2 linked regions of the Endozoicomonas sp. GU-1 genome follow. The protein of the gene in region 2 purifies or fractionates together with the protein of the main gene of each other region. This does not show direct contact. Links are inferred from orthologs where the notes say so. Each region holds a gene or a part of one and is shown on either strand. Other genes may lie near its edges.

Region 1 (16,258 bases), 980 kb from region 2 along the record:
TCTTATTCTGAAGCAGACCGAAACCCTGTCCAATCTTCTGTTAACCGGTCATTGTGATCAATTGACCAGTATCGTGAACGATGATCTGGACACCCCCCTGGCGTGCTTTGCAAGTTCCGGTAATTTGCCTGGATTGGAATACCTGTTGCAACCGGGCAACCCTCAGGTTCACCAGAAAAATATCCATGGCTCGACGCCCCTGCACATCGCTGCCGAAAACGGGCACGCAGCGTTCGTCAGGGCGTTACTGGCCATCGATGGCATTGACGTCAATGTACAGGATGCAGATGGCTCGACGCCCCTGCACTGTGCTGCCTTAGAAGGCCACGTAGTGTGTGTCAGGGCGTTATTGACCGCCGATGGCATTGACGTCAATGCACAGGATGAAAATGGCTCGACGCCCCTGCACTGTGCTGCCTCAGAAGGCTACGTGCTGTGTGTCAGGGCGTTATTGGCCGCCGATGGCATTGACGTCAATGTGCAGGATGAAGATGGTTCGACGCCCCTTTACTGTGCTGTCGGAGCAGGCGACACAGAGTGCATCAAGGCATTACTGTCCGCCGACGGGATTGACGTCAATATGGAGACTTACGATGGCTTTACGCCCCTGTACTCTGCTGTCCTAGAAGAACTCACAGAGTGCATCAGAGTATTACTGTCCTGCGGCAGCATTAACGTCAATGCGACACCGTCTTCAGGCTTTACGCCCCTGCACTGGGCCGCCATAACCGGCAATGTAGAGTGTGTCGTACTGTTATTGAACGCCAAAGGCATTGACGTCAATGTGCAAACACTCAAGGGTATCACGCCCCTGCACAGTGCAGCCCAATTTGGCCAGGCAGAGTCCATCAAAGCGTTACTTAAAGCGCCCGGCATTGACATCAATATAAAAAGTAGCGATGGCTTAACGCCCCTGGACGCCGCTCGCCAAAATGGCCATGCAGAGTGTGAAAGCCTGCTGATTTCACTTTATTAAACCTTGCCATTATGGTCTATTAAAAACCGGTAGACGCCCCATTCTGGCAGGCACACTATCCACCCACTGGCAGGAATTGCCAGTGCGACGAGATTCAGCTGACCAGATGGAGCGAACCTTTTTTTAACGGTACAAATGGTCATAACAGTAGTTGGTAGCCTCAATAAAGCCCTCAATACTGCCACAGTCAAAACGCTCACCCTTGAACTTATAAGCCATGACACAGCCTCGCTGCGCCTGAGCCATCAAAGCATCGGTAATCTGAATCTCGCCACCCTTACCCGGCTGGGTATCATGAATCAGGTCAAAGATGTCCGGTGTCAGAATATAGCGGCCAATGATAGCAAGATTACTGGGCGCATCTTCTCGGGCGGGCTTTTCCACCATATTCTCAACCCGGATCAGATCTTCTGAAATGTGCTGGCCAGCGATCACCCCATATTTATGCACTTCATCTTCCGGCACTTCCTGCACCGCAACGATACTGCAACGAAACTGCTTATAGAGTTGCGCCATCTGGGCCAGAACGCCGGGCCCTCCGAGATTGATGCAGAGATCATCCGCCAGCACCATGCCGAATGGCTGGTCACCAATCAGCGTCTGTCCGGTTAATACCGCATGGCCAAGCCCCTTCATCTCACGCTGACGGGTGTAAGAGAAGGTACACTGATCAATCACACTGCGAATATCGGACAGCAGGCTTTCCTTGTCCGTACCGGAAATCTGATGTTCCAGCTCGTAGTTCACATCAAAGTGATCTTCCAGCGAGCGTTTGCCCCGGCCGGTGACAATGCAGATATCCGACATACCGGCCTGCAGTGCCTCTTCAACACCATACTCAATCAGCGGTTTGCTGACGATGGGCATCATCTCTTTGGGCATGGACTTGGTGGCTGGCAGGAACCGGGTACCATAGCCTGCTGCAGGAAAAAGGCATTTCTTGATCATTTAAGGCTCTTTATTTATCCAACACAAAAGAAGAGACTGCTCCTTAATGAGCAACCTCTTGAAAATATCAGTCACGAATCAGCTTCAGCAGCTCAGCAGTTTTTTCCTGCATCAACACCTCATCGCCACGACTTTCTACATTCAGACGAATCACCGGCTCGGTATTGGACAGTCGCAGGTTAAAGCGCCATTGCCCCATATCCAGGGAGATGCCATCGGTGTTATCAATTTCCAGCGCATCTTGCTGATAGTGTGCCAGCACACGCTCTATAGCGGCCTGAGGGTCCGTTAATTGGCTGTTAATTTCGCCAGACGACGGGAACATGGCGATCCGTTCACTGACCAGCGCTGACAAGGGCTGCCCCTTTCTGGAAATCAGCTCAGCGACCAGCAGCCAGGGAATCATGCCGGAGTCACAATAGGCAAAGTCGCGAAAATAATGATGGGCACTCATCTCGCCGCCATAAACCGCGTCTTCCCGGCGCATCCGCTGCTTGATAAAGGCGTGACCGGTTTTACACAGCACCGGCTCACCACCCGCCGCTTTTACCTGATCGATGGTGTTCCAGGTCAGCCTAGGGTCATGGATGATTTTTGCCGCAGGGTTGTGGGCCAGGAATGCCTCCCCCAATAACCCGACAATATAATACCCCTCGATAAACTGTCCCTGCTCATCAAACAGGAAGCAGCGATCGAAGTCACCATCCCAGGCGATGCCCATATCGGCCTGATGTTCCAGAACGGCGTCTACCGTCGTCTGACGACACTCTGGCAGTAATGGATTAGGAATACCCTGGGGAAAGTGACCATCCGGCTCGTGCAGGACTTTGATAAACTCTACCGGCACACCGGCCGCCCGGAATCGCTCCTCGATAGCATCCACCACATGCCCTGCTGCACCGTTACCGGCATTGACCACCAGCTTCATCGGCTTAAGACTGTCAGCCTGGATATACCCCAGAACGTGGCTGATATAATCATCCAGAACAGAGATCTTCTGGTAGCCGCCCCGTTGTGCCGCAGGCTCCCCAAACCGGTTCTCCTCTGTCAGTTGCTGAATCTCCCGCAAGCCGTTATCGCCACTGATGGGTTGCGCACCGGCCTGCACCAGTTTCATACCGTTGTAGTCAATGGGGTTGTGACTGGCCGTCACCTGAACACCGCCATCAACCCCCAGATGGAATGTGGCAAAATAGATCTCTTCGGTACCGGACAGGCCAATATCCAGCACATTGACCCCGGCATCACGCAGGCCTTCAGACAATGAGTGTTTCAGGGCTTCACTGGTCAGGCGGCTATCACCACCAACAACGACATCCTTCGGTTTAAGGTGCTCGCCATAGGCCCGCCCTATGCGGTAAGCAATATCTTCATTGAGTTCATCCGGCAGGCGGCCACGGATATCGTATGCCTTGAAGCAGGGAAGCTTGGTCATTTCTCAGTCGCAACGGAAATTAAAAGTCTGTATTTAACTATGAATTCCCTCAAATAGACAAACTGTGTCGGATAAAAAAATACCGGCATGTTAAACGACAAGGCAATACATCAATCACAAAGCCTTTGTGGAGAAAGCCACCCATCAAATCGTCACCTGAATAGCCGATAGCTTTCAGATAAATGCTGAACAGAGTAAAGCGGTATCAGAGCTATGAACAGGACCATCAAATCCCCATCCACGCAGCCATCAGGACGGCTGTTATGGTTCATTACCGTGATCTTCTTTTCAGGTTTGTCGCTGTCCACCCCGGTAGCCAGCCAACCCTGCACCGCTAACGGGCGACCGCTGTTTGGCTATCTGGAAAACGCCACCCTGGTCAATATAAATCAACATAAGGTCGCATCACTGGTTGACAGTGGTGCGACAACCACGGCCCTGGATGCCCGTAATATCCGCATGCATATTAAGAGAAATGGCTATCGCTGGGTTTACTACGATTTCGTTCACCGGGAAAGCCGCCAGAAAACCCCCATGCATCAACCGGTCAGCCGGGTAGCCAGAATAATCACCCATAAAGGTGCACCCAGTGAGCGAGCGGTTGTCCGAAACACCGTAAAAGTGGGCCGGATTACGCGGATTGTAGAAATGTCCTTAATCAGTCGCAGCAATTTTCCCCAACAGTTATTGATTGGTCGCAACTTTCTCAACGATACCGGACTGATTGATGCTGGAAAGCGATACCTTCAGGAACACTGCCCATGAACATTCACCACAAAGCAGTAACTGCCTGGCTTATACTGGGCCTGACCGTCGTGATAACGTCAAGCCATGGGAAAGACCGCTCCATTGGGCAAAATATCCATCGGGCTTATGAACCGGCATCCATGCTGCTGGATGTTAACCTGCAACAGGATACCCTTAACCTGTTCCTCTCTATCTCCCCGGAGGCGGCGAACACGATCACAACACTTCCGCCCGGTGCCCTGGCCCGGTCTCTGCAAGAGTTCACCCCTCTGGTTACCCTTCCAGACGATGCACAGTGTCGGCAAACGCAAAAGCAGTTTCTTGTTGAGCCGGTAGACAACCCTGATCTCAGGGCGGAATCGCTGGCAGCACAGCTCAGTGAAGTCAACGGCTACCTCGAATACGAATGTCAGCACCCGGAAAACCTGTCTCATTTCACACTCCTGGCTTTTGCAGCAATACCTGACTTAAAGCACACCAGCGTCTGGCTGGTCAGTGACAACTGGCAAAGTAAACAGCGGCTGAGTCAGAAACAGCAGGAGGTGCAGTTGCAACCAGCAAAGAGTGATTTCCTTCCGGACTTTTTTAACGATTAAAAAAAGCTGTGCTTTGCAAGAGGGCCATGTATGAGTCAGGCAGTTACCGTAGAAAAGCTTGAATTAAGCAGAGGAAAGCAAAACTGCCTGTCGATACCACTGTTTACGGTAGAGAACGGCGAACGCCTGCAGATTACCGGGTTGAACGGCTCTGGCAAGACCACGCTGCTGCAACTGCTGACCGGGTTAATCCTGCCGGACAGTGGCCGAATTGACATACTTGGGCAGCAGATTGACAGCCTGTCCAGATCCGGGCGGGAGATATTTCGAGCCGGACAGATAGGCTACATCTTTCAGCAGCCAACATTGGTTCCCTATCTGAATCCACTGGAAAATATTTTACTACCCTGTCGTTTATCCAGGTGGCGCCAGCAGCGGCTGGCAGACCGGAAAACCACGGCGAATTATGAGGCCTACCAGCTGATGGCCGCACTCAACATGGAGAACCCCGAGCTCCTGCGCCAAAGCACCGGCATGCTGAGCATTGGTCAGCAACAACGGGTGGCTATTGCCCGGGCACTGATCGGTTCCCCCCCGCTGATTCTGGCCGATGAAGCCGCATCAGCACTGGACCCGCAGGCGCGAACAACCCTGTATGACATGCTGCTGAAAAGCACCAGAGAACATGCACAGACATTGATCTGTGTTGACCATACCCCTTACCCGGGATTTGACCGCTGTATTGATATGTCAGACATCAACCATTCACAACAGGTGGCCAGGCTATGGTAAACATCCACTGGCTCAGTACTGCATTACTGACCTTTCAGCATGCCATGAAGAGCATGAACTATCGGAAAAAAAACACGCTGGCCATGCTGCTGGTTCTGGCCTTTGGTTTTTACCTTGTGTTTCTGTTTCAAGGTATCAAGCAACAAATGATTGAAAGTATTGATCGCTATTCACTGGAAAGCGACCTGATCATCAGTAAAGAAACACCGGCCATGCCCCTGGTTCTGTTCTCGCTATTCCATGTGGGCTCAGCACCACCACAAATGCGCCTGAGCCTGCTGAATAAACTGATAAGCCACCCGGAGATTGAATACGCCATTCCTTATGCCTATGGCGAAACCCATCGGGGAATCACCGTTATTGGTACCAGCGCCGAAGGGATAGCACGATTGACTCGACATTCAACCAACCCTGCAAAACACCCGCAGAGAAAACAGCAACGGCCGATCAGCCCAGAAACATTACCGCCAGCAACTCACCCGATGGCCGCTTATATCGGGATAAACATCGCCAATACCCTTGGTTACCAAATCAACGATCAGATCACCATTGCCGATGGCAGCGAACCAGGGCCAGAACAAGAATACAACGAGCTATTTACCATCGCCGGTGTTTTGTCACGGCAGAATACCCATCAGGATGACAGTATTTATATCCCGATTGAAGGTTTGATAACCGCAAGAAAATCCTACGCAAAAGGCAATACGCCGAGCTGGTCAAGCCCTGATGATATCTCTTTTATCGATATCAAACTGCGGGACCGTATGGCCCTTCTGGCGCTGGAAAAAAGCCTGACTCAATCGGCCACAGAACAAGGCCTGGCGATAACCGCCGCGATACCAGCCAGAGAACTGGAGCTACTTTATAGTTATCTGAACAGGGCAGCGGTCAGCATGATATTCATCTCGTTTGTCACGCTCGGGTTGTGCCTGCTGACCCTTTTTTATGCATTGACCCGCAACCTTCAGGAACGAAGACAGGAAATTCAGCTTTATCAGACACTGGGAATGAGCCAGACCTGCATCAGTGTCATGGCCCTGCTTGAGCCTCTGTTAATTATCTCCGGTGCTCTTGCCCTGGGTTTCATAGCCAGTGAAATGCTGTCAGCCCCTACCGCCGATTTTTTCCTGATAACATGGTTAATGAATTAAGGTGATTTAAAAACGTATTTTTTTGATTCTTGGTTATTAACCCGGATTGAACACGAAAAATTGCCGGGCAAAACAACAAATCAAGCTCATAACCCGGTTAATAACGCTAAGCTGGGAAGGCAATAAAGGGAACTTTTCCATACAACCCGGATCTAATGGAGTTAATCACAGTAGTTACCAAACACGTTGGAAGATTTCATTCCGAATTGATCAGCGGAGAAACTTCCACCCGGAGTGCAAGAATGCCCGCGCAAGTTGTCAACAGGCTACCCAACATAGCCTTACTTCTGGTTCTGACCATTTTTATCATTTATCCGCAGCTTGATTATGCCAGTAGCCATAACGGATTTCCCGGGCAAAGCTATAGCAGCTACTCTCTGCCGGTTGACTACCGGCATATGGCGTTGTTTCAGCTTAAGCTCAATCGTTATTACTACCCTACCCGTTCAGGGAACCCCGACTATATACATATTGAACACACCCATCATCATTCACACCTGGGATGGTGGGATGGCCCGTTTTTCTGGGGAGGCTATACCATTGACAACGATTCTTCCTTCAGTGATCGGGTGTCAGACGGGCTGGTTGGGGTCGCGGTGGTGCTGACAGTCGTTGCTGTTGCCGCAGCAACCGTCTACTCAGTGGTCCATGCAACCTCGCCCTATCTGGGCGCTGCCGGCCTGACATCGATTGAACTCCCGGAAGACTCACCCTGGAAAATTACGGATTATAAAGTCGCACATGGTGGAGCAATACGGTACTCAGATTTAGCCTTCAACGAAGACGCCATGATCAACGCCAGAGAACAGAAAATGTTCGACCGGCAGGAAATGAATCAAGGCCGCTTTCTTCTCGTTGACCAGGAGAACTGGTGGGGTATTGTCGATTACCCTGTAGACGTTGACGTAACCTTCACCCACTTTGATGACGTTTCAGGCGAAGCCACTGAACAGGTAACGGTGAATGTGCAACGTGAAGTCACCAACGGCATGAAAGCTGGAACCATTTTGCCACGGGTTGTCCACAGGACTCAAAACCAGCAGAAGTATCAACTGGCCACCAGAACCGATTATCCGGCATGGTTCAATTTTTCCAACTGGTATCATCAGCCAGCCCGGATAATGATTGATTTCAAGCCCTCCGGCCCGGTGACACCTCACGATTAATTACCATCTCTTGCCAATTCAGCGAGTTGAAAGTCCGGTCTTCGTTTTTTAAACCACAGAATCACCGGACTGAACATCAGCCTACTTGCAGTCATCCCCCCGATTTGGATAATTCACCCAAATTTTGCTTATTTTCTTATTTTGTACACATCCCTTCTTTACGGTAGGCACCTGTGTACAGAGATACGTACACAATTTGGAACCCGCTCATGCCTCCATCAACGTCACCACTTCTCCGGGAAGTTGAAGCCAGACGCACTTTTGCTATCATCTCCCACCCCGATGCCGGTAAAACCACGATTACCGAAAAGCTCCTGCTGCTCGGCGGTGCCATTCAGCTTGCCGGTACGGTAAAAGGCCGCAAGAGCGGGCGAATGGCCACCTCTGACTGGATGAAGATGGAACAGGAGCGTGGTATCTCCATCACCACCTCGGTGATGCAGTTTCCCTATGACGGCCGTACCGTAAACCTTCTGGATACGCCCGGACACGAAGATTTCTCCGAGGACACCTACCGGACACTGACCGCTGTTGACAGCTGCCTAATGGTCATCGATGGTGCCAAAGGTGTCGAAGATCGCACCATCAAACTGATGGAAGTCTGCCGCCTGCGGGACACACCAATATTTACCTTCGTTAATAAAATGGACCGTGAAGTCCGTGACCAGATTGAAGTACTGGATGAAATTGAAGATATCCTGAAAATCCAGTGTGCACCTATCACCTGGCCTATCGGCATGGGTAAACAGTTCAAAGGGGTTTATAACCTCTATACCGATACCATTCATGTGTTCAAACCCGGTCAGGCCAGTGTGGTTCCGGAAGATATCCGGATCAAAGGTCTGGAGTCAGCAGAAGCCAGAACCCTGCTGGGTGATCTCCATGAAGAGTTGATGGAGGAAATTGAGCTGGTGAAAGGTGCCAGCCATGAGTTTGATCTGGAAGAGTATCTTGCCGGTCGGATGACTCCGGTCTTCTTTGGTACCGCACTGGCCAACTTCGGCGTTCGGGAAATGCTGGATGATTTTGTCAAGTGGGCTCCCTCCCCCATGCCCCGGGAAACCAATGAACGCACGGTGGTCGCCAATGAAGAGAACTTCTCAGGGTTCGTCTTTAAAATCCAGGCCAATATGGACCCCAAACACCGTGACCGCATTGCCTTTCTGAGAATCTGTTCCGGCAAATACACGCGGAATATGAAAATGAAACATGTTCGTATCGGCAAGGATGTAAAAATTGCCGATGCCGTGACGTTCCTGGCGGGCGACCGTTCCCATGTGGATGAAGCGACCTCCGGTGATATCATCGGTCTGCACAACCACGGGACTATCCAGATTGGTGACACCTTTACCCAGGGTGAAATGCTGAAGTTTATGGGCATCCCTCACTTTGCGCCCGAGCTGTTCCGCCGTGTCCGCCTGAAAGACCCATTAAAGCTCAAGCAATTGCAAAAAGGGCTGCAACAGCTCTCGGAAGAAGGTGCTACCCAGCTATTCATGCCAGTGAACAATAATGACCTGATCCTGGGGGCAGTAGGTGTACTGCAGTTTGATGTGGTCATGCGCCGACTGAAAGATGAATACAAAGTTGAAGCGATCTATGAGCCGGTTAACGTCAACACCGCGCGCTGGATTGACTGCAGTGACCAGAAAAAGCTGGAAGAGTTCAAGCGCAAGTGCGCTGATAACCTGGCCATGGATGGCGGTGGCCATCTGACCTATCTGGCACCCACCCGGGTCAACCTTTCCCTGGCGGAAGAGCGCTACCCGGATGTGACTTTCCGCACGACCCGGGAACATTGATCGCAACCGATAACCCCGGATATAAAGTGACAGGCAAACAGGTTGGACTGCCTGTCACTGTGATTAGTTCCATCGTTCAAATCAATAATTTATCTCGCCTGCATTTATTCCTTTTCTGACTAATACCGATACTGCGGGACCAAAAAATATTGTCTAATCTGAAGGTTCCTTTCTTTCTGGTATTTCTATGAGTGATGCAGTCTCGACCAAATCGGAAACCTCAACGGGTGTACGTCAAATCGTAGAGCCGCTAGTCCTTCTCCTTCTGGCAGGGCTTTTGTTTGGCTACCTTGGCCAGACCATGGGTGTTACCCACATGTTCAACACCCTCTTCAACACCGCGCACCAGCTGTTGTTAAATACCGTACTGTTCCTGATGGGAATCACTGTATTAACCGGTGCCGCAGGTCGTCTGCTGATGGAGTTCCATGTCATTTCCCTGATCGAACGGCTGCTGGTGCCATTAATGAGACCTGTGTTCAATCTCCCAGGCCGTGCTGCCATGGCGGCCATGATGACCTTTTTCTCAGATAACCCCGCCATCATTGGCCTGGCAAAAGACAGGCGTTTCAACCACTCCTTTAAGGTTCCCGAAATCATCTCACTGACCAATTTCGGTACCTCTTTTGGTATGGGACTTATTGTCATCACCTTTATGGCAACCCTGCAGAATAATGAGACCGGCGCTACCTATTTCCTGCCGGCCATGATTGGCCTGGGCGGTGCCCTTGTTGGAGCCATCATATCCACACGGCTGATGCAGCGCCTTATCCGAAATGATTCCCGGCTGCATGAGCTAAGCATTAAAGATACTCACAGTGAACTTCTGGATGACCACAGCTCCACAGATCCGGTCTGGTTGAGATTCCTCAACGCTCTGCTAGATGGCGGTAAAGGTGGCGTCAAAATGGGGGTAGCGATTATTCCCGGAGTATTAATCATCAGTACGTTTGTTATGGTGCTGACCTTTGGCGCACCAGTAACCGGCTACACCGGTGGAGCGTTTGAGGGAGTGGCCCTGCTGCCCAAACTGGCCAGCCATGTTACCTGGCTGTTTGAGCTGCTGTTTGGCTTTGATCATGCCGAACTGGTTGCCTTCCCCATTACCTCGCTGGGTGCGGTTGGTGCCGCCATGTCGCTGGTACCAAACTTTATCAGCCAGGGCATTATTGGTGGCAGTGATATTGCCGTGTTTACAGCGATGGGGATGTGCTGGAGTGGTTACCTGAGTACCCATACGGCCATGCTCGATTCTCTTGGCTTTCGACAGCTCACCTCAAAAGCCATTCTGGCTCATACGATTGGTGGTATCTGTGCCGGTATCGCTGCCCGTTATCTTTACCTGCTGCTCAGTCCTTTTATTGGCTAACAGCCGACAAATAATCAACTCATCGGATGAGTTGATTATTTGTTTTTTCGCCTGGGACTGGCAAAAACAGTATCCGCAATAACATCCCCCTCCAAATCGTGATCAAGTGACTCAAACCAAGGTCTAACGGTCAAAAATCATTTCCGGAGCCATATTTAAGACTCTACAGATATAAACAGAAAGTTTATAAGATCCACAGCTTTTAAGAAACTGGGCTGAGCAGCCCGGAATACTGAATTGGTAAGGAGAGATGTATGCGCCTGAACCTTCTTTTAGCACCGTTACAACAGGTAATCGATACCATGCATAAGGGAAAAACCTTCAAGATCCGGGTGCTGATGGAGGAACTTGGCCTGTGGGAACATCAGGATGATCTGCAGAAAATGAGAACAGCCCTGGCATTTCGCTCCATGGTGGAAAGTGGCGTGCTTAGCAATATTCAGCTTCTCACTCACCATAAAACCCGCCATGCGGTATATATCACGATATAATTGCCATAAAGAAGCCGGAGGTATCCGGCTTCTTTATAGGATCAACGTTCTGCTCAACGCTTCACACTGTGGGTTTGGATGGTCTCAGTGAACATGTCCGCCAGGCCCATGCACATGACCGTGGTCCAGCTCTTCCTTGGTGGCTTCTCGAACTTCAACCACTTCAACGCTAAAGTGCAGATTCTCACCCGCCAGGGAATGGTTAGCGTCGATCACCACCTGGTTCTCTTCATCATCAATAGCTACCACGGTGACAATACGTGGGCCAATGGCGGTATCGGCATGGAACTGGTTACCCACCTCTACAGGATGGTCACCAAACTGCTCTTTCGGTACCGGCTGCACCAGACTTTCGTCGTACTCGCCGTAGCCTTCAGCAGGCTCAACCACCACATCAAACTTGTCCCCCGCCTGCTTGCCTTCCAGGGCATTTTCCAGCCCTTCGACAATATTTTGCTCACCGTGAAGATAAGCCATGGGCGACTCGCCTTCCGAACTGTCGAGAACTTCTCCCGCATCATTTTTCAGAGTGTAATGGAACAGAGCCACTTTTTCTTTGGCTATCTTCATCTGTTTATGCCCTTAATAAAGTAAACAACTATCTTAACTGCCATTGTTACTGGTAGCCAGAAAACTGCAAATAAATGCGCTATCTGATTTAATTAGCAAACTAACCCTGTTGGCAAGCACCTGACAAAAGGAGTTTTTTTATCTTGAACGATGCTCGATGCAGCTGGTGCCATGGCGATGAACTCTATACCCAATACCATGACAAAGAGTGGGGGGTTCCCTGTCATAACGACCAGAAACTCTTTGAATTCCTGATTCTTGAAGGTGCCCAGGCAGGTCTGAGCTGGATCACCATCCTGAAGCGCCGAGAAGGCTATCGGACAGCATTTCATCAATTTGACGTTCAACAAGTGGCCAGAATGACAGACCAGGATGTTGAAAAGCTGATGCAGGATGAAGGCATTATCCGCAACCGGCTGAAAATCCGGAGCGCCATTAACAATGCCAGGGCGTTCATTCGGGTGCAGGAGGAATTTGGCAGCTTCAGCCAGTATCTGTGGTCGTTTGTAAACCATCAGCCCATCATCAACCGGCGACAATCCATGAATGACGTGCCAGCCACCACCGATATTTCAGACCGGATGAGTGACGATCTGAAAAAACGCGGTTTCAGTTTTGTTGGCAGTACGATCTGCTATGCCTATATGCAGGCAATGGGTCTGGTGAACGATCACCTGGTCAGTTGCCCATCTTATCTAACCGAAAAAGTTATTGCTTCTGCATAGGTTGGTGGTTGCCCTTGTGGTGCTGGTTCATCAATCACGGGTTCCGTTTGTGTTCCCTGATCGCGGGCTGTTTGTGTCCCCTGTTCACGAGTAGTTGGCTCTGCTGGCACAGGGGCTGCTTGAGCGGGGGGAGCTGGCCGTCGAATAACATGACTCGGTAAGGGATAGTTATCTGTGTGATTATAATTTGGGTATTTAAACACTGCTTTAATAACCTGGCAGCATGATGCTTCAGGGTAGTCATACTTGATTCGCTTATAGATTTCACGGAGGTGAGCGCAATAAACAAAACCGTACAACCCTCCCCCCAGAACGACAAATGAACCCAGGGCAAGCGGCATATCAAGATAGTTGATCGAAGAGGCAGGTTCAGAAGTCGTGTTCAGGTGTGTCGTTGAAGATGTGAAGGATGGAGTATATGAGGCACCTGCGTTTGGCCCTCTACTGTAGGTCGTGCTGCCGCCTGGCGATCCATCAGGGTATGCCGGTCTGCCACTCAAAGGGTATGCGCCCGCAAGAGCAGGCATTGCCGCCAAAAACATCAGGCTCTGTTTTATGTCCGGAAATACGCCAGGGAACTGCCCTGATTTCATCAAATGCTGAAGGGCGAAACCGGCAACACTGCCTAGCAACTTATTGCTGCCATGCAAACCAGCCTGTAAGGCCTCTCTGGCAAGATGTACACCGTAATCAGACAGGGATTTATCTGGCCTGATACTGTTATCCGAATCCAGGTGGCAGTCCGACGGGCTGGGCTGTGGGCAGCTGACAGCCCTGCCGTTTGTCGTTGTCACTTGGCGACAACAGTCGGTTTGAGAAACTGCATCTTTTTTACCAACCATTTGCGCATAGGGCAGGGCTGATGACGATTCAAGAGAAGCATGCATTTTAGTATTTTCCTTTCCAAGAAATCTGTTATTGCAGACCATCAGTCGGCAATTAAGTTCAATCAAGATGATTGATACCGTCTTCAACAGCGGGGACATCAATAAGAATGTTCCTGGAAGATGCCTCAGAAGGATTATTTCAAGTACTTGAGGGTTGCCTCAAAAGCAAAACAGTCATGTAACTGGTTCCTTGGGATTTTCAAGGTTAGCTGTTGCTTCTGCATAGGTTGGTGGTTGTATCTCTTGCAGTGGTGAGTCATTAATCACTGGATCTGTTTGTATTCCCTGCTCGCAGGCTGTTTGTGTTGCCTGCTCACAAGTTGTTGGCGCTGTCGACGCCGGGGCTCTTTGAGCAGGAGGAACTGGCAGACGATACTTTTCCTCATAGGTTAAATACCGATTTCTTTCGGGATCATTTGGGTTATCGAAAGCTGCTTTAATGAGTTGACGGCGTGATGCATGAGGGTTTTGATCCTTGAATCGCTGATACTCATTATGGAAGTCGGAACAGTATGCGTAAGCGGCACAAAGGCCTACAAGGGCGGGGATGCCAACGATCAAGAACAACAGAGCTGGCCCCTCGCTCTTGTCAAAAGGGATGGGTTCAGAAGTTGTGGTCAGGTTTGTTGGATCGGTGAAGGATAGTGAGGTATCAATCGGCTGGGTACCCGCCAGAGCAGGCATTGCCCCCAGCAACAGCAGACACTGTTTTTTTATGTCCGGGGAGAATTGCAGTGATTCCATCATTTGCCGAAAGGCGAAACCGGCGACATTGCGTATCAGCTTATTGCCGCCCTGCAGACCGGCCTGTAAGGTCTCATTGACAAGCTGTACTCCGTAACCAGAAAGGGATTTATCTGTATTACTAATGATCTTATCCGGGCATACCGACTGGCTGGGGTGTGCGCAGTTGACAACCCTGCCATTAGTCATTGACACCTGAGGAGAACATTCGGTTTGGGAAGCTGCGTCATTTTTGATAGCAACCATTTGCGCATGAGGCAAGCTGGATGACGATCCAAAGGTAGCGTGCATTTTGACATTCCTTTCGAGGCAATATTCTCGTTAAGACCATCAATCAGCAATTAAGTTCAGTAGAGACCAGCAAAAGCTGTCAGCAAAAAAAGAAATGAAAAAGGTATCAACAAGACAGCTTTCAGTGAAAGGTTGCTGATCCCTTTTTCCAACACAGCACCTACCGTCCTTCCTGCTCCCTTTCCTGCACCAGTACCCAGGGGCGAACCACAACCGCCCACAGATCACGATTATCGGTAAGCCAGGACTGGGCCTGCTCATCGCTGACCGCCCCCAGGACACCCTGTTCAACCCAGGCTTCTACCGCTGATTTATTGTCTACCGAGATCTGATAGCCTACATCAATCAGGTCCAGCGAATCATCCACCTGCAGCACAACCCCCCGGGCAAAGTAACGCAGCAGTTCAGACCAGGCTATTAACGAGGTTTCCTGATTTAATTTGGCCTTTTCAAGCAATTCACGGCTAACCGTCTCAGACATCTTTTGTATTCTCATTTAATTGCACAGAGATTTTACAAACCGACAATTTTTTTATAACGGTGGGCGGGAGCATAACAGCACATAACACTAAAGTGAAAACGCTCAAAAGGGCCTGTTGACGTTTCATTGCGTACTCGCAACACGTCAACAAGCCCTGTAAGAGTTGAGCTGACTTTGTCTTTAATGGAGAGAAGCCCCGGTTCTCTTCTATACGGCACTTTGACTGCTGCTCAAAGCGGCAAAATCTGCACTATCGGTGATGGTTATCTGTTTGTGTTGCAGTTTGAACAACGCCCCGGGAGACCGATCAATACTGTCTTGTTGCCCGCTGTAAAAGTGCCTGGTGAGTTGATCAATGCTGTCACTGTATTCTGAATATGCAAACACCTGTGCAGACCAGCCAGCCTGGAGAATGAATTTTTTTACTTCACTGAGTGCCTTTTCAGCCCTGATGATAGGGGAACCGATAGCCTTTTGTTGATTCAAATGAGATAACACAATGCTTTTGAACTCTAGTCCGAGTGCTTCACAATTCTTTTTATAGAATTCTGAAAGGTAAACCTCCGGCTCACCTGAGACATTTATTGAAACTTTAATAAACTGCGTTGATGAACTCATCCATGATATTGAAGAATCAAGTTCACCAACGAACTCTTCAAGATCTGATTGTTGACCTTCTACTCCAATTAATAAGAAAACAGAATTTGCCCTGGTAATCTCACAGGGTGCGCCTGACACAATATATCCACCAATATTACCAAGTGTTTCTTGACTGTTGCCATGAGTGGGTGTGGGCGGGTTAAATTCTAAAATGACAATCGCACTATTTTCTCTATCTGTGGTCCGGAGTTGCTGACCATTTAACTTTTTGTTCAGGTAGGTAGTTGCTGTAGTAAAAAACCGGACATTTTTTCCCTCTATAAACTGCTTTCTGACATCTTTAAGGCTCGGTGAAGACCCCGAGGAACGAGAGGAATCCTCGACATAATCAATATCTATACAACGCCAGGCAATTTTTTTATCTGATACCCCGCTCTTGGTGATTTGCTGGTGAATCAGCTGCTCCATCAACAATGCTCCAGACCCCATGGATATAAAAGTTACCCGACTGTCCGGCAGTTTTTGCAGATAGTCGCACACCCATTGA
Region 2 (16,178 bases):
GCACTATTACCGACGGCCCGGTCCAGAGCGAGTTATCAAATGCCTTGGCAGTGGCACACTGCCTGGGGTATGGAAGCCGGATCACAACTGCTGCCATGTATTGCGGGCCCGGAACAATCTGTTGTGGTATATCGAGCTGCTGGAGAAATTCCATCAGATGCATTTCTCTGAATCTGAAAAGAACCTGCTGTCGCTGGCGATCATCTATCATGACGCCGCAGCGGAAGATGTCCCCAAGCGAGATGAAGAAGCCAGGGCGGCTGGCTATTTCAAACGGGATCTTCAGGGGCAGTATCCACAACAGTGTCTGAAGGAGATTGGCGAGGCACTGTCTCGCAAGGAAGATGACGTACATGGCAAGAGCGACCAGGGTCTGTCGTCATCGGTTCGGCGTTATCTGCATGTACTGCGCTTTGCTGACCGTATGGATTTTATCCGATGCACCGGGATTGACGCCTCGTTCCCGGGATCCTTCGAAGACCGTCAGCAGCCTGGCCACTTTGACGCCTCGCTTTTGGATCTGCCGTCGCAGGTAACCAGAGATTTCACCAATGACCCTGCCCTGAAACCCGACTTTCAACGGCAACTGGAAGCCGCCATGCACGGTGCCGCTGATCTGCTACAGGTTACTGGCAATAAGCGTGAAGACTGTCGGCCGGATTCCTATGTCCAGACTTACCAGCTTGAACCTGATGAAGCAACGATCACCGAGAAATTTGAACTGACGCCCTTGCCACTAAAGAACATGGAAAAATATCTGGACGATAATGTCCGGCGCTATATTGCCAGCCGTGCAGGCATTCACACCTGTAAAAGCTCTGACCATAAAGGTTGCAAAACTAATTGCCGAAAGGGGGTTACCCGTGGCATCCACAATAGCTTCCATGATCTCAGGCAAGTCAGAGTGCCAACAGGGATGACCCGTCTGGAAAAGATGCAGTGTCGCCAGGGTTTCAGTTTATTAAGTATGGAAACACAAGGTGCCATCGCTCAAGAGGTGCAACGACTGCAATTGAAGGGGATACCTATGAGCCTCGGCACATTAACCCAGGAAACCCTGAAATCACCTCGGGCAAAAAGAGTACTTGCAAAAAGAGGATTTGCCGTGGTCATTCGGAAGCGCTTCAGGGGATACAATGACAAAGGGGGGATAAAAATGCAGAAAATGCTGGTACCTCTGCCGATTCGTCCAAACCATGAGACTGCTGTCTAGGAGGCTGTCTGAGAATAGCGCCCGTCTAGGCGACCCCGTAGCGAGGATGGCAGAAAATTGAGGATAAAAATTTCGTTTTGTGAGGTGAATAGCGGGGCTATTTGCCGAACAAAACGAAATTTTAGACCAATTTGCTGCCACCGCACGACTGCATGGATGCAGGAGCTAGAGCAACGCAGGAGCAGTTGCCGGTAGGGCAGTCTATTCTCGGACAGGCTCCTAGTAAGGCATTGGGCCAGAGTAATGGCGTGTCGTGTTTATGGGAAAAATTTTTCCTTAATTAGTTCGTTTTTCAATAAATAAGGCATATCCAAAGAAGATATTGTTCGTTTATCAAACACATCATCCAAACGCCTCTTGCACAAACTTTCCAGACTGAGAGGGGTTTCCCGGGGGTTGTAGCCAAATTTCCGGGTGACTGTGTGGATAACATGCGGAGCCTGGCTTCTTTCCGGACAGGCTCCGTAGTAGAGCAGTTCAAAAGCAATTTTCCAGTATCCTCTCTGGTTGGCCCAGAACAGAGGAGTACCATCTCCAACTCCATGACTATGAACATCCGCATTATGCCGCAACAACAACAGCACCAACCGGTAATTTCCTGCAAAAGCCGCCCTCGTCAAAGGAGTGAAATAACCAGAGGTATGACCATGAACATCCGCCTTATGCTGCAACAATAATTCCACCACCTTGTCATGTCCTGCATAAGCCGCCTGATATAAAGGAGTACCAAGGGCAGAGGAATGACTATTAGCATCCGCCTTATGCTGCAACAATAATTCCACCACCTTGCCATGTCCTGCATAAGCCGCCCGATATAAAGGAGTACCACGGGCAGAGGAATGACTATTAGCATCCGCCTTATGCTGCAACAATAATTCCACCACCTGGTCATGTCCTGCATCCGCCGCCTGAGTCAAAGGAGTCCAATCACCAGAGGTATGACTATGGACATCCGCCTTATGTTGCAACAATAACTGCACCACCTTGTAATGTCCTGCCGCTGCCGCCCGCGTCAAGGGGGCACCATTACCCTTGGCACGACTATGAACGTCCGCCTGATGCAGCAACAATAACTGCACGACCTGGTCATGCCCTGCCGACGCCGCCAGCGTTAAGGGCGTAAGTTCCCCGCAGGTAAGGCTGTGAGCATCGGCACCGGATTGCAACAGCAGTTTAACCAGTTCAATTTGTCCGAAATCAGCCGCTGTGGCCAGAAGGCTGGGGAGAAGGCCACTACTTGGGGCATTGCAATCAGGATCAGCACCGGCTTGTAACAGAAGTTTGGCTAACTCAATATATCCCCGATTGATTGCCCCTCGCAGTGGTGAATAGATACTGAATCTACTGCCGTTAACATTATCCGCATTATACTTCAACAACAATTTTACGGTTTCGATGTCACCATTATCAACAGCTATTCTAAGAAGACCACTCTCGTTTGCCGGGCCTTGCCACTGTGCGCCATGTTTCAGCAACAGCTCCACCACCTCGACATGGCTATAACAGACAGCTGCGCTAAGGGCACCCGACCTGTAATAGCCGCCGTAAAAACAATTAACGTTGGCTCCATGACTCACCAGTAGCCGGGCAATCTCAATATCTCCCTTGCTCGCTGCCCTGCACAGTGGCGGCCACCATACAGAATCATTACTATCAGCGTCGGCTCCCATAGTCAGCAACAGTCGAACGCTTTCGATATGGCCATTCTTGGTAGCCTGAGTCAGAGGCGTTACGCCTCTGCGGGCAAAGCTGTTAATATCCGCCCCATGGGCCAGCAACAGACTTATCGCCTTGACCTGCCCCATTCTGGCAGCCTGGGTCAGGGGAGTCCGCCAGCCTGTGGTATTGCCGTTAATATCCGCCTGGTAATCAAGCAACAGCTGCATAAGTTCAATGTTACCCCGGGCTGCAGCCGTGGCCAGTGGTGTCATGCCTTTGGCATCCCAGTGGTCAACATCTGCCCCGGACTTCAGCAGTAACCTCGCAATGTCCACTGACCCATGCATGGCGGCCCGGGTTAATGGGGTGAACCCCTCTCTGCCGGGGAATCTGCGGGCTTTACGCTGCTTCCGCAAGCCTTCGTTGCGGCCATCAACCTCGGTGCCATTTTGCAGCAGCCATGCCACCATCTTGATATCCCCGCACTCAACTGCACAATTCAGCGGAACCCTGCTGGTAGCGCCGGTGCAGTGTACGACTGCATCACTGCTGTCAGCGGTTCCTGCAGTCAGTCCGTCCGTCTTGACTGCGGGTTGCACGTTCACAGAGCGATTATGATCATGGGGGGGCTGTAACCCGGTGCTGCCGAATACGCCCGGATCGTCGGAGCCAGAGCTACGGGGAATCTGTTTTACATATGTGGGTGAAGCGGTGTCGTCTACCTTATCCGAAGTTCCTGAGGTTCCAGCAGCACCAGCTTGTAGCAAGGCTGGGTAACCATCGGCATTAAGTGGTTGCATGGTAACTTGTCATCTGTCCTGATTGGTGTCAGATTGCTTAGAACAATCACCATGGAAATAAGTTCCGGCTTGTTACCCGAAGTCGGGGGGGGGAGCCCTGATGTGTCAGAAAATAGGATTTCATCAAGGAATTGTCCCGGAATAACTTCATAATTTTATTGAGTCCGGGAAAATACCGCCGCCCGTTTCCTGCCACCCGCTGCCCGCAAAGCACAAGTGGTTCCAGCTTTTCGGGAAGCGGGCGGCGGGTAGCGGGTGGCGTCTGTAGAAATATCGAAGTTATTTCAGGACAGCTCCTTAGTCATCTACTTATTTATTATTGGACATCGACCTGCTGATGAAGGACAGACTCATTTGGATTTGGCTTATGATTAACGATTAGCTGAGAAATTTCCGAATCATTTTCAGGCAGGTCTGATTTAATTCCCGGGTGTTTCAGAAGCACCTTCAGACAGTCCAATCGCCCATTACTTGCTGCGTAGAATATTGCCGTCCGACCTGCATTCGATTGCGCATTCGGGTCGATTTCCTTCTGTGTCAGAAGCTCTTCCAGACACTGCGTTTGCCCTTTTTCTGCAGCATGCATGAGTGCAGTTTTGCCATTATTATCCCTCTCGTCCACCTTAAGGACTTTCATTGCCAGAATTGCTTTGAGGCAATCAATCTGGCCATTTTTTACGGCCACCATTGCCAGTGTTAACCCTTTTGTATTACGAACATGGATCAATGCTTTGGCAAAATTCAGCAGTTCAGTCAGTAATGTCAAATTACCACTGCTTGTTGCATTCAGGATCTGTTGAAATTTTTGCCATGGTTGACGCTCTGCTAAATTATTGTCCTCCGCAATCTGCAATGCGGTTTTAAAGTAAAAACTTCTTGCATTGATGTCTATATTGGGTTGTTTGAGTAATAACGTGGCACAACGTTCATCCTTTCCTTCTGCTGCCAGCATCAAAGCCGTATAGAATCCCTTTTGTTGTGCATTGATCGACGAAGGATCATGCAGAAGCAACGCCTCCACACAGTCTCCATGACCGTTTTTTGCTGCCAGCATTAATGCCGTCCAGCCACGACTGTCAGTCAGGTTTGCGTCAATTTCCGGTATTTTCAGAAGCGCCAGCAAACAGTCCGTATTACCGTTTGTTGCTGCGTACATTAATGCGGTATAACCGGTCATGCTCCACTCATTCGGTTTGATGTTTTTATGTTTCAAAAGTAATTTCAGGCTGCCCGTATGCCCGTTTTGTGCAGCCAGCATGAGTGCAGTAACACCCCAATTGGCATAACCATTCACATCAATACTTTCGTGTGCCAGCAGTAGTTTCAGGGACTCCTCGTCCCCATTTTTTGCAGCCATGATGAGAGCCGACTCGTATTTATTGTTCCGCTTGTTAACGTCAATTCCTTCCTGTTCCAGAAGTAGTTCCAGGCACTCCGTTTGCCCATTTTCTACAGCAAGCATGAGTGCAGTTTTGCCGTCATTATCTGCCTCGTTCACGTCAATGATTTTTTTCTCCAGAATTGCTTTCAGGCAATAAATATTGCCATGTTTTGCGGCCAGCATTACCAGCGTTTTCCCAAATCCATTACGCAGATGAACCCATGCAGTGTTATCTTTTTTATTGGTTGTATTGCTGCCGCTATCGAATTTCTGGAATAAAAACGAGACGCAGCGTTCATTCCCTCCAATGACCGCCAGCATCAACGATGTATAGCCTGCCTTGTTTTTTTCATCGATCGACGACGCACCATGGTCAAACAATTTCTCTACGCAGTCCCCATGGCCGTATCTTGCTGCCACCAATAATGGCGTCCAGTGCTTCTTGTTACGCAGGCCTACATTAATTGTTTGCTCTGTCAGAAGTGCTGTCAGGCACTCCAATCGCCCATTTTCTGCAGCCAGAATAAGTGCGGTATCGCCAATCTTGTCCTGCAAGTTCACTTTAATTCCTTTCTTTGCCAGAAGTAGCCTCAGGTGCTCTGTTTTTCCATATTTTGCAGCTATCATTAACAGCGTTTGACCTTTTTTATTTTTTGAGTTGAAGTCAATAACAGGGTGTTTACAGAGTGTTTTAAATTTTTCTGAGTCAGACTGTACCGCTGAAAACAAGAATTTCTTGAATTCAGTCGTAATAAACCTGGTTGAACTCTTGTGTAAACCATGTTTTAGTAAAAAGTTAATGATGCCAGCCTGTTTCAGTTTAAATGCCCGGTGTAATAAGTCGGTGAAGAAAGTATTGGCATACTTTCTAAGAGATCTCGCAGGCAGATTCGGTAAAAAGCCGGTTGACCCTGCTGCATCATCGTTCAGGGTATTAATGATTTTTTCTAACATAATCTCCTTTATTTGAGGGTCAGATTTAACCGTTTTGTTCCATTTTTCCGATACAGTTTTATCAAGGAAAAACTCAAAAAAATCACTTGGTTTGTTGGCGTTGTTCAAAGCATATTGAAAAAGATTGAAACGTGCTTCATTGGGTAATTTATCAAAATCAACTGTTTTTAAATGACTCAGAGTCAATGTTTGATGGTTATCCCAATCCAGGCTGCAGTTGGCATTCTGTATGAGAGGAGTCTCTGATTTAAAGACCCAAAAATAAAGATTATCCTTCGAGCCAATGTAGGAAGATGGTGCTTCATCTGTATCTGTAACTGTATCTTTACGTTTCTTCGAAAAAAACCGGGAAGAAACTTCGTCATTTTTCTTGCCAATCATAGTGAGTACGTTCGCACTAGGAGTATGATTCAAATAATTATCGATTAACCATACCTGAAATCGCTCCCGACTCTTTGAAAATTCATGGCTCCCATTATCGCAGGTTTTGATGATTGTACCCAGGCTAAGCCCGCTTTTATCACTGGTTTTGAACCTGAGATTTATTGGGGTTATAAAATCCTCTTTAATTCCATCAGTGATTTCATGCTTAAATTCTGAGCTGAGAACAGGACGGGTTAGCCAGTCTTCTTTATTTCGCTTTTTTAAAGAGGATAATAAGTCCTGGTAAAACACATCTGTCAGTTTATTGAGTATTTTGAACTCTGGCATCAGGGATGGCAGGATAAGTTCAAGTCGTCCAATCATATCTGTCAAATCATCGATCTTTACATTGTGACCATAATCTTTAAGGGGGGGCAAATCAAACCGATTACAGAATAAATTGTAAAGTACACTGTGCGTGTGTACTTCATCCCCTATTAAAAATGCATTCTCATTACCGGCACGCTCTTTTATTAGAAATGATTTGATGCAATAATCCAGTAACCCGTGTCGAATCTGCAATAGCACCTTTTGTGGGTCGCGGGAGTTCTCGATGCTGGTAAATGCACTTTGAATGCGGGCACCATTGCCCCCAAGGCAATTGTCTATCCCTTCGAGAAACTCATAAAATAAAGTGCAAAAGCTGTCTCTGTTGAAAGACAATTTATCAGCATCATCAGGATTTTCTGCTTCCAGCTCAAGAAATCGTTCAGTTCGATGAATGATATTATGGAGATAATAACGAGTATCCTTGAATGATACTAGGCTGTCAGGTTTTTTATCATCATCATTCAGATCATTTGAAATCTTTGTGTGAAAGGTATCAATTTTCTCATCAAATTCATTGCTGATTATACGCTGTGTCAAAGCCTTCAGATTGATAATGTCACCCATAAACTGAGTTTTCATTTCGAGGTATATGACAGGTTCATTTATTTTAACATCTTCCAGCTTTCTAAAATCTCCAGCAGGGAAGGTAACGTAATCAGTTGCTTCTTTATTCAGGTTTTCAGTACTTTCTGAGATTAATGGCCTCCGAAATAAAATAGGGTGATACGTTGATATCATTTGTTGTTTCCTATTGATTATTTAATGTAACAGTTCAGTCCTGACAAAGCGTAATTGTATCTTGTCAAAAAGTCATGCCTGGTATGAAACAAAATCGTAACATAATTTTTGTGATTCAGGTACACTGATTATGAAGCATATTCAAGATGTACGGGTTTTTGAGGATATACAAATTTTAGTCACTCTAAATCATAAGTGATTTTTTCAATGAGTTATCATTTAATAGAATTATTTCCACGCTCGCGGGGTTCGGTGACCGGTGAGTAAGTGACCAGTAATGCCTTTTCAATCATGGACTCCGTGCTCAGTTGCTGCTTTTGCTGATCAACATCTGTGAGCAGTTTCGCGCAGGCCAGAGTTTTTAAGGTGCTCATTAATGGAAACGTGCATTGGAAAATAAGTAGGCACCATAAAAGGGGGCTGAATGCTATCATTGGAAAATGATTTTATGCCAGCTTTTCAGCTATCTAAGTAGTTGGCCAGAAAATATGATTTCATTTTCTTAACTACTTATAACGGATGTCTCACGGTATGTACTCAGATAAAGTCGTTATTGTCACAGGTGCCAGTCAGGGTATTGGCAATGCCCTTGCCAGGGCTTACAGGGAGCAGGGGGCTACTGTGGTTGGCTTCGACCTGCATCAACCGGCAACGGGTGATATGGCTTTCTACAGCGTTGACCTGGGAAAACCGGAGATGATTGAAGCAGCCTTTGACAACATTGTTCGCCAATATGGCACTGCACATATCCTGATTAATAATGGTGCCATAAGCCAGTTTAATAAGCCGGTGACTGAACTTACTGCTGCCGAGTTTTCCAGGGTGATTGATGTTAATCTGAGCGGCAGCTTTAACTGTGCCAGAGAGTTTATCAGGCACCATAGCGATAAGCAGTACGGTCGTATTATCAATATTGCGTCTACCCGCTGGCACCAGAATGAACCCGGCTGGGAGGCCTATGGCGCGTCCAAAGGCGGCCTGGTGTCGCTGACCAATACGCTGGCCATATCGCTGGCACAAACGTTCATTACCGTGAATGCCATCAGTCCTGGCTGGATTCAAACTGAAGATTATGATCAGCTGACCGGGCAGGATCACCGTCAGCATCCATCGGGGAGAGTGGGTAAGCCACGGGATATTGTTAATACCTGTCTGTTTCTGACCCATGAAGAGAATGACTTCATCAACGGTGCCAATATCGTGGTTGATGGTGGAATGACAAAGAAAATGATCTATCTGTAATGGCCAAAGCAGGGGTTCAGTTTGTGCCAAAAGACCCTGCCAGACAGGCTCCCCTAAACATCAAGACTGACTGTTGATGATTCTGGCAATATCGGCAGCAGGGCGATAGCCCGGAATAACCTGACCATTTTCCAACACCATGGCCGGAGTGCCGTTAATGCCCATCTGGACACCCAGGTTGTAGTGGTTATCAATGACAGAACTGCACGCTGCCTTATCACCTTGAATTTCTGCACTGATGGACTTGCCGGTTTTCAGGTCGGTTAATGCCTGTTTGCGGTCTACTGAACACCAGGCATCGGTCATCTTGCCATGCACTGGCGATTGCTGGCCACCCCGGGGGAAGGCAAGATAGCGCAGTTCAATACCCAGCGCATTCAGCTGGTCGACTTCCCGGTGCAGTTTGCGGCAGTAGCCACAGTCGACATCCGTGAAGGCATACACAACACCTTTGGTTTCACCTGTCGGTGCAAAAATCACCATATCTTCTTTGTTCAGGGCTTTCAGCAGCCTGGCGTTTTGCTGGCTTTTCACCTCTTCCGTCAGGTTAACCAGCTGGTTACCGCGAACTTCCAACAGATCGCCTTTAATAAAATACTGCCCGCTTTCGCTGCTGTAGATCACAAAGCCACCTTTGAGCATCACTTTGTAGATGCCGGGCATCGGGCTTTTGGTGATCGACTCAATGGGAACGGCGGCATCAAGTTTTTTCAGCTGACGTTCAATCAGGGTCTCGGGGCCCTGAACGGCACTGTCCTTGCCGGAAGCCTCTGCATGGACGGCCACAGACCAGCCAGCGCTTGTGGTCATCATGGCCGTTAACAGAAGCGCAGAGAATTTAGACATACTGATTCCTTTATAGATTCACAAGATAAGCCCGGACATCTCAGGGGCTATCGGCAAGCCGTTCCAGCATTGGAGAGAAGCGCTGGTTAAAACAAGATAGTCTAGCGTTATTTCTTCCTGTTGTATCGCCTGGACACGGTTATCGGGTGGAGAGTTCTAAAAAATAGTGAACAGACGGCCAGATTACCCCCTGGGATGATGTTCACGGAGCAGTTCTGACAGCCTGTGGTTGGCAATATGGGTATAGATCTGGGTGGTGGACAGATCGCTATGGCCAAGCAGCAGCTGGACCACTCGAAGATCTGCACCATGGTTTAGAAGGTGGGTGGCAAAAGCATGTCGAAGGACATGGGGAGAAACGTCGGTGGTGATACCAGCAATCGTATTGTAGCGCTTGATCCGATGCCAGAAGGCCTGCCGGGTCATTGGACGCCCCTGACGACCCGGAAACAGGGTTCGGCTGTCATACTGGTTCAGCAGATCACCTCTTGCCTGTCGTATATATTGCTGCAGCCATGCAATGGCATTCTGGCCCATGGGGACCAGCCGTTCCTTCCGGCCTTTACCGATAATGCGGAGCACTCCCTGTCTGAGATTAATATTGTCCATCTTCAGGTTGACCAGTTCTGAGATTCTCAGGCCGCAGGCATAGAGGATCTCAAGCATGGCACGATCACGAAGACCAATGGCGGTATCGGTATCCGGGCTGCTGAGCAGTGACTCTACCTCTTCTTCTGACAATGTTTTTGGCAATGCCTTGCCCTGGCGGGGCATGTCAATATTGGCCGTAATGTCAGTGGTGATCTGTTCAGATTGCAGCAGGTAACGGTAGAAGGCTCTCAGGCTGGAGATTTGCCGGGCAGTTGATCGTGGGTGATAACCCTGCTCATAACGCCAGCCCAGAAACCGGCGAAGGTCCTCCTCGCTGGCTGAGAGTAATAGCTTGCCGACGTTTTGTGTGTGCTTTTGCAGCCACTCAGAGAAGAGCAGCAGGTCCCGTTGGTAAGCTTCACGGGTATTTTTGCTGAGCCCTCGTTCAAGCCAGAGGTGTTGTAAAAATGCCTGTATTTCCAGAGAAGCGGGGGTTGGCATGGCAATCAATAGATCCAATATCGTACGATAGTGTAGATAATATCAGTTCTCTTTGTATAGAGCCTCCCGGGAGTTTTGTGTTGCCGTCATAATCAGTTAATCAAATGAAAACGTATTGCCTGACCAGATGACCGGTCACTCCCGGCAACTGATCCAGCATCTATGCAGTCGTGCGGCGTTTTAACGCTTGTCTTATTTTTCCTGTTTTATATTATGATTTTCTTCCATACTTTTTTGGTCCTTCTTCCTTCATGTTTATATTCAGCGATGCCTCAAAATCTTCATAGACAGACTCAACTGGATTCAGGCTTATGATTAACCATTAGCTGATAACTTTCCGAATCATTTTTCTGTTTAGCCAGGTCCAGTACTTTACTATCAATTTTGATGTCAGGATGTGAAAGTAAACACCTGATACAACCTGATTCGCCTGCAAATACTGCCAGCATCAAAGCCGTGTAGCCGTGATTCTTTTGTGTATTGATTGACGAAGGGTCATGTACAAGCAATGCCTCAACACAGTCCCCATGACCGTATCTTGCTGCCGACATTAATGGCGTCCAGCCATCAATGTCTGGCAAGTTTGCGTCAATTCCCTGTTTTTTCAAAAGCGCCAGCAAACAGTCCGTTTTCCCGTTCCTTGCTGCGTGCATTAATGCGGTCCAACCGGTATTGGACTGGGCATTCGGATCAATTTTTTCCTCTCTCAGAAGCTCTTCCAGACAATTCGTTTGCCCATATTCTGCAGCATGCATGAGTGCAGTTGTGCCCGTTTTATCCCTCTCGTTCACGTTAATGACGTTCATCGCCAGAATTGCTTTGAGGCAATCAATCTGGCCATTTTTTGCGGCCACCATTGCCAGTGTTAACCCTTGTTTATTACGAACATGGATCAATGCTCCGGCAAAATTCAGCAGTTCAGTCAGTGATGTCAAATTACCACTGATTACTGCATCCAGGATCCGTTGAAATTGTTGCCATGGTTGACACTCTGCTACATTATTGGACTGCGCACACTGCCATGCGGTTTTACCGTATTTATCTGTTGTGTTGATGTCTATATTCGGTTGTTTGAGTAATAACATGGCACAACGTTCATCCCCACCATCTGCTGCCATCATCAAAGCCGTAGCGCCATCTTTGTTTCGGGCATTGATCGACGAAGGGTCATGTACAAGCAACGCCTCAACCCAGTCCCCATGACCATTTCTTGCTGCCGACATTAATGGCGTCCAGCCATTAATGTCAGGCAGGTTTGCGTCAATTCCCTGTTTTTTCAAAAGCGCCAGCAAACAGTCCGTTTTCCCGTTTCTTGCTGCGTACATTAATGCGGTCCAGCCTCTGATGTCCCGCGCATTCACTTTGATGTCTTTATGTTTCAAAAGTGCTATCAGGCTCTGGGTATGCCCGAGTTGTGCAGCCAGCATGAGTGCAGTAACACCATGTCTGGCCCGACAATTCACATCAATTTTTTGGTGTGCCAGAAGTATTTTCAGGCACTTCGTTCGCCCACGTTTTGCCGCCATGATGAGAGCAGTCTTGAGGTTGTTTTTCTGCTTGTTAACGTCAATTCCTTCCTGTGCCAGAAGTAATTCCAGGCACTCCGTTTGCCCAAATGCCGCAGCCAGCATGAGTGCAGTTTTGCCGTTATTTTCTACCTCGTCCACATCAATGATTTTTTTCTCCAGAATTGCTTTCAGGCAATAAATATTGCCATATTTTGCCGCCAGCATTGCGAGCGTTACCCCAAAAATATTACGCAGATGAACCCATGCAGTGTTATCGTTTGTGTTGGTTGTATTGATGCCACTATCGGATAGTTGGAATAATAACGAGACACAACGTTCATCCCCTTTAATTACCGCCAGCATCAACGCCGTATAACCCTCCCTGTTTTGTTCATTGATCGACGACGCATCATGGTCAAGCAATGCCTTTACACAGTCCCCATGACCGCATCTTGCTGCCGCCATTAATGGCGTCCAGCTATTCTTGAAACGCAGGTCTACATTAATTTTTTGCTGTTTCAGAAGCATCTTCAGACAGTCAGTTCGCCCGTGTTTTGCAGCGAGCTTTAATGCGGTCCAACCGTCATTGGACTCCAGATTCAGTTTGATATCGTCACGGGTCAGAAGTAACGTCAGACACTCCATTTGCCCATTTGCTGCAGCCAGAGAGAGTGCGGTATAGCCATTCATGTCCTGCACATTCACTTTACTTCCTTTCTTTGCCAGAAATAGTTTTAGCTGCTCTGTTTTGCCATATTTTGCCGCTATCATTAACAGCGTTTGACCTTGTTCATTTTTTGAGTTGAAGTCAATAACAGGATGTTTGCAGAGTATTTTAAATTTTTCTGAGTCAGACTGTAATGTTGAAAACAAGACTTTCTGGAATTCAGCTTTAATAAACCTGGTTGAACTATTGTGCAAACCATGTGTTAGTAAAAAGTCAATGACACCAACTTGTTGCAGTTTAAATGCCCGATGTAATAAGTCGGTGAAGAAATTACTGGCATACTCTTTAAGGGATTCCTTGGGCAGGTGTGGTAAATAATCGGTTAACCCCCGGAGGACCGCTTTATCGTCGTTCATGATTTTAGTAAATTTTTCGAACATGATCTCCTTTATTTCAGGGGCAGATTCAACCATTTTGTCCCATTTTTCAGCTGCAATTTTATTAAAGAAAAACTCAAAAAAATCACTTGATTTATTGGAGTTGTTCAAAGCAAATTGAAAAAGATTGAAACGTACTTCATTTGGTAAGCTATAAAAATCAGCTGTTGTTAAATGACTCAGAGTCAGTGTTTGATGGTTATTCCATTCCAGGTTGCAGTTGGCATACTGTATAAGAGGAGTTTCTGATTTAAAAACCCAAAAATAGAGATTATCCTTCGAGCCAATGTAGAAAAGTGGTGTGTTATCTCTATTTTTCTTCGAAAAAAACCGGGAAGAATGTGCTTTATTTTTCTTACCAACCATAGTGAGTACGTTCGCGGCAGGAGTATGATTTAAATAATTATCGATTAACCATACCTGAAATCGCTCCCGACTCTCTGAAAATTCATAGCTCCCATCACTGCAGGATTTGATGATTGTCCATAGGCCGAGCCTGTTTTTATTATTGGTTTTGAACCGAAGATTTATTGGGGTTATAAAATCCTCTTTAATTCCATCAATAATTTCATCCTTCAATTCTGAGATAAAAACAGGACGGGTTAGCCAGTGTTCTTTATTTCGCTTTTTTAAAGAGGATACTAAGTCCTGGTAAAATACATCTGTCAGTTTATTAAGTATGTCGAACTCCGGCATCAGGGATGGCAGGATAAGTTCAAGTCGATTAATCATTTCTATCTTATCATTGAGATTGACATTGTGACCAAAATCTTTAAGGGGTTCCAAACCAAACTGTTTACAGACTAAATTGTAAAGTTCACTGTGCGTGTGTACTTCATTCCCTAATCGAAATATATCCTTATCATTGGCACGCTCATTTATCAGAAATAATTTAATGCCATAATCCAGTAACCCGTGTCGAATCTGCAACAGAACCTTTTGCGGGTCACGGGAGTTCTCGATGCTGGTAAATCCACTTTGAAGGCGGGTACCATTGCCCCCAAGACAATAGTCTATCCCTGAAAGAATCTCATGAAACAAAGTGCAAAAACTGTCTCTATTTAAAGATAATTTATCAGCATCATCAGGATTTTTCGCTTCCAGCTCAAGAAACCGCTCAGTTCGAGTAATTATTTTATGGAGATAATAGCGTGTATCCTTGAACGATATCAGGCTGTGAGGTTTTTTATCATCACTTTTCAGGTCCTCTGCAATCTTTGTGTGAAAGGTATCAATTTGATCATCAAATTCATTGCTGATTAAACGCTGTGTCAAATGCTTTAGCTTGCCAATGTCAGTCAGAAACTGGGTTTTCATTTTGATGTAGCTGACAGGTTGATCCATTTTAATTTCTGCCAGTGTTCTAAAATCACCATTAGGGAAAGCAACGTAATCAGTTATTTTCTCATCCAGGTTTTCAGTGCTTTCGGACAATAATGGCCTCTGGAATAAAACAGGGTGATATTTTGGTATCATTTGTGCCTTGCTCTTGATTATTCAATGTGACTATTTAGTCCCAATAAAGAGTGATTGCATCTTATTAAAAAATCATAACATGTTGGCGTAATACAGGCGCGCTAATTATGCACCATATCCGGGATTTACGGGCTTTTGAGAATGCACAAATTAAATCTATTTTATATCAGTTGATTCAGGGTATTGGTTATGGAAACGAGCATTGGAAAATTAGCAGAAACCATAAAAGGGGGCTGAATGCAATCATCGAAAATGATTTTATGCCAGCTTTTCACTTTGTGCCAGGAGAACCTGCCAGGTGGGCTCCCCCATACATCAAGACTGGCTGTCGATGATTCTGGCAATATCGGCAGCAGGGGGTGGCATGGCGATCAATAGATCCAATATTGCACGATAGTGTAGATAGTATCAGTTCTCTTTGCACAGTTAAAGATGGAACCACGAAGGACACGAAGAACACAAAGAAGAGATTTTATTTCCTTCGTGCTCTTTGTGTCCTTCGTGGTTCCATTCAAAAGCCATTGAAAATGGAGGGATAAGCCTAATGTCCACCCTAAGCAGCACCCATGCAGTCGTGCGGTGTTTTAACGCTTTTCTTATTTTTCCTGTTTTATATTATGTTTTTTTCTTCCATTCTTTTTCGATCCTTCTTCTTTTCATCCTTTATGTTTATATTCAGCGATACCTCAAAATCTTTTAACTCATTTATACCTTTCCCATAAAATTCTGAAGGTGTACCACCACGGCTGTGTAAATCCTCCCCATTTGATTTATTGTATTTCTTATAATTTATTATTGGAGGTATGTATTTCCCCCCAGCGCACATTGCTCCCTGGCTCTGTGGCCAGAACTCATCTTCTATTTTTCCCCGACCTTCCTTCAAGGTGCATCCGTGTTTGATTAATTCAATCAGTGTTTCTTGATTGTTTTTGTGCGCTGCATAATGGACAGGCCTGGCACGTAGATTAGTCTCTATGAATTTTGCCGCACCAAGATCATTTATCAGGTACGAGATAAGTGTATGTTTGCCCAGATAACATATCAAATGAAGCGCGCAGGTACCATTAACAGATATTGTTTTATTTATGTTGGACATATTTTTCAATAACAATTTACTGATATCATCGTTGGCATGTGTGAAAGAAAAATAAAGCAAAGAATGTGTTGCGTATTTACAACGTATGTCCGAGACGGCTCCAGCATTCAATAATTTTTCAGTAGTGTTAATATTATTGTTTTTAACACTGGAATAAAGTGCGGTTTGTGCGTAACTAATCCGGCCCGGCTTCAGATTCGATAATAATGCATCTATAACCTGATCGTTCAAATTTAACTCACATGCAGTAGTAATAGGGGTATTACGTTTGGAATCTGACACATTGACATCAATGCCAGGTTGTTGGCAGAGAAAA

Evidence for each region.
Region 1: the proteins of O3276_RS24660 (region 2) and O3276_RS20425 purify together in Escherichia coli (affinity purification with mass spectrometry, with the first as the bait; 2 studies listed by BioGRID). This does not show direct contact. The link is inferred for Endozoicomonas sp. GU-1 from one-to-one orthologs.

Annotation. Positions count from the first base shown.
Region 1 is NZ_CP114771.1:4,890,072-4,906,329, reverse strand. The notes cover bases 10,241-13,215. They hold O3276_RS20425 (FKBP-type peptidyl-prolyl cis-trans isomerase), read right to left. Parts: upstream 11,984-13,215; coding sequence 11,498-11,983; downstream 10,241-11,497. Other genes in these bases: O3276_RS20415 (hypothetical protein), read right to left, coding at 12,675-13,215; O3276_RS20420 (DNA-3-methyladenine glycosylase I), read left to right, coding at 12,127-12,708; O3276_RS20430 (hypothetical protein), read left to right, coding at 11,177-11,413; O3276_RS20435 (CD0519/CD1768 family membrane protein), read left to right, coding at 10,241-10,922. Outside these bases: O3276_RS20480 (ankyrin repeat domain-containing protein), read left to right, coding at 1-976; UTP--glucose-1-phosphate uridylyltransferase GalU, read right to left, coding at 1,100-1,924; O3276_RS20470 (phosphohexomutase domain-containing protein), read right to left, coding at 1,992-3,359; O3276_RS20465 (putative ATP-dependent zinc protease), read left to right, coding at 3,573-4,124; O3276_RS20460 (ZrgA family zinc uptake protein), read left to right, coding at 4,121-4,702; O3276_RS20455 (ATP-binding cassette domain-containing protein), read left to right, coding at 4,733-5,434; O3276_RS20450 (ABC transporter permease), read left to right, coding at 5,428-6,585; O3276_RS20445 (hypothetical protein), read left to right, coding at 6,828-7,751; O3276_RS20440 (peptide chain release factor 3), read left to right, coding at 7,961-9,553; more of O3276_RS20435, read left to right, coding at 9,741-10,240; more of O3276_RS20415, read right to left, coding at 13,216-13,595; O3276_RS20410 (hypothetical protein), read right to left, coding at 13,770-14,630; O3276_RS20405 (DUF2288 domain-containing protein), read right to left, coding at 14,791-15,111; O3276_RS20400 (hypothetical protein), read right to left, coding at 15,319-16,179. UniProt on the Escherichia coli protein: Folding helper with both chaperone and peptidyl-prolyl cis-trans isomerase (PPIase) activities. Chaperone activity prevents aggregation of unfolded or partially folded proteins and promotes their correct folding.
Region 2 is NZ_CP114771.1:5,863,128-5,879,305, forward strand. Bases 7,694-10,588 are described here. They hold O3276_RS24660 (thioredoxin fold domain-containing protein), read right to left. Parts: upstream 9,587-10,588; coding sequence 8,801-9,586; downstream 7,694-8,800. Other genes in these bases: O3276_RS24650 (hypothetical protein), read right to left, coding at 7,714-7,872; O3276_RS24655 (SDR family NAD(P)-dependent oxidoreductase), read left to right, coding at 8,030-8,740; xerD (site-specific tyrosine recombinase XerD), read right to left, coding at 9,770-10,588. Also shown: O3276_RS24635 (hypothetical protein), read left to right, coding at 1-1,213; O3276_RS24640 (ankyrin repeat domain-containing protein), read right to left, coding at 1,471-3,672; O3276_RS24645 (ankyrin repeat domain-containing protein), read right to left, coding at 3,989-7,498; more of xerD, read right to left, coding at 10,589-10,678; O3276_RS24670 (ankyrin repeat domain-containing protein), read right to left, coding at 10,972-14,724; O3276_RS24675 (ankyrin repeat domain-containing protein), read right to left, coding at 15,377-16,178. UniProt on the Escherichia coli protein: Acts as a disulfide isomerase, interacting with incorrectly folded proteins to correct non-native disulfide bonds.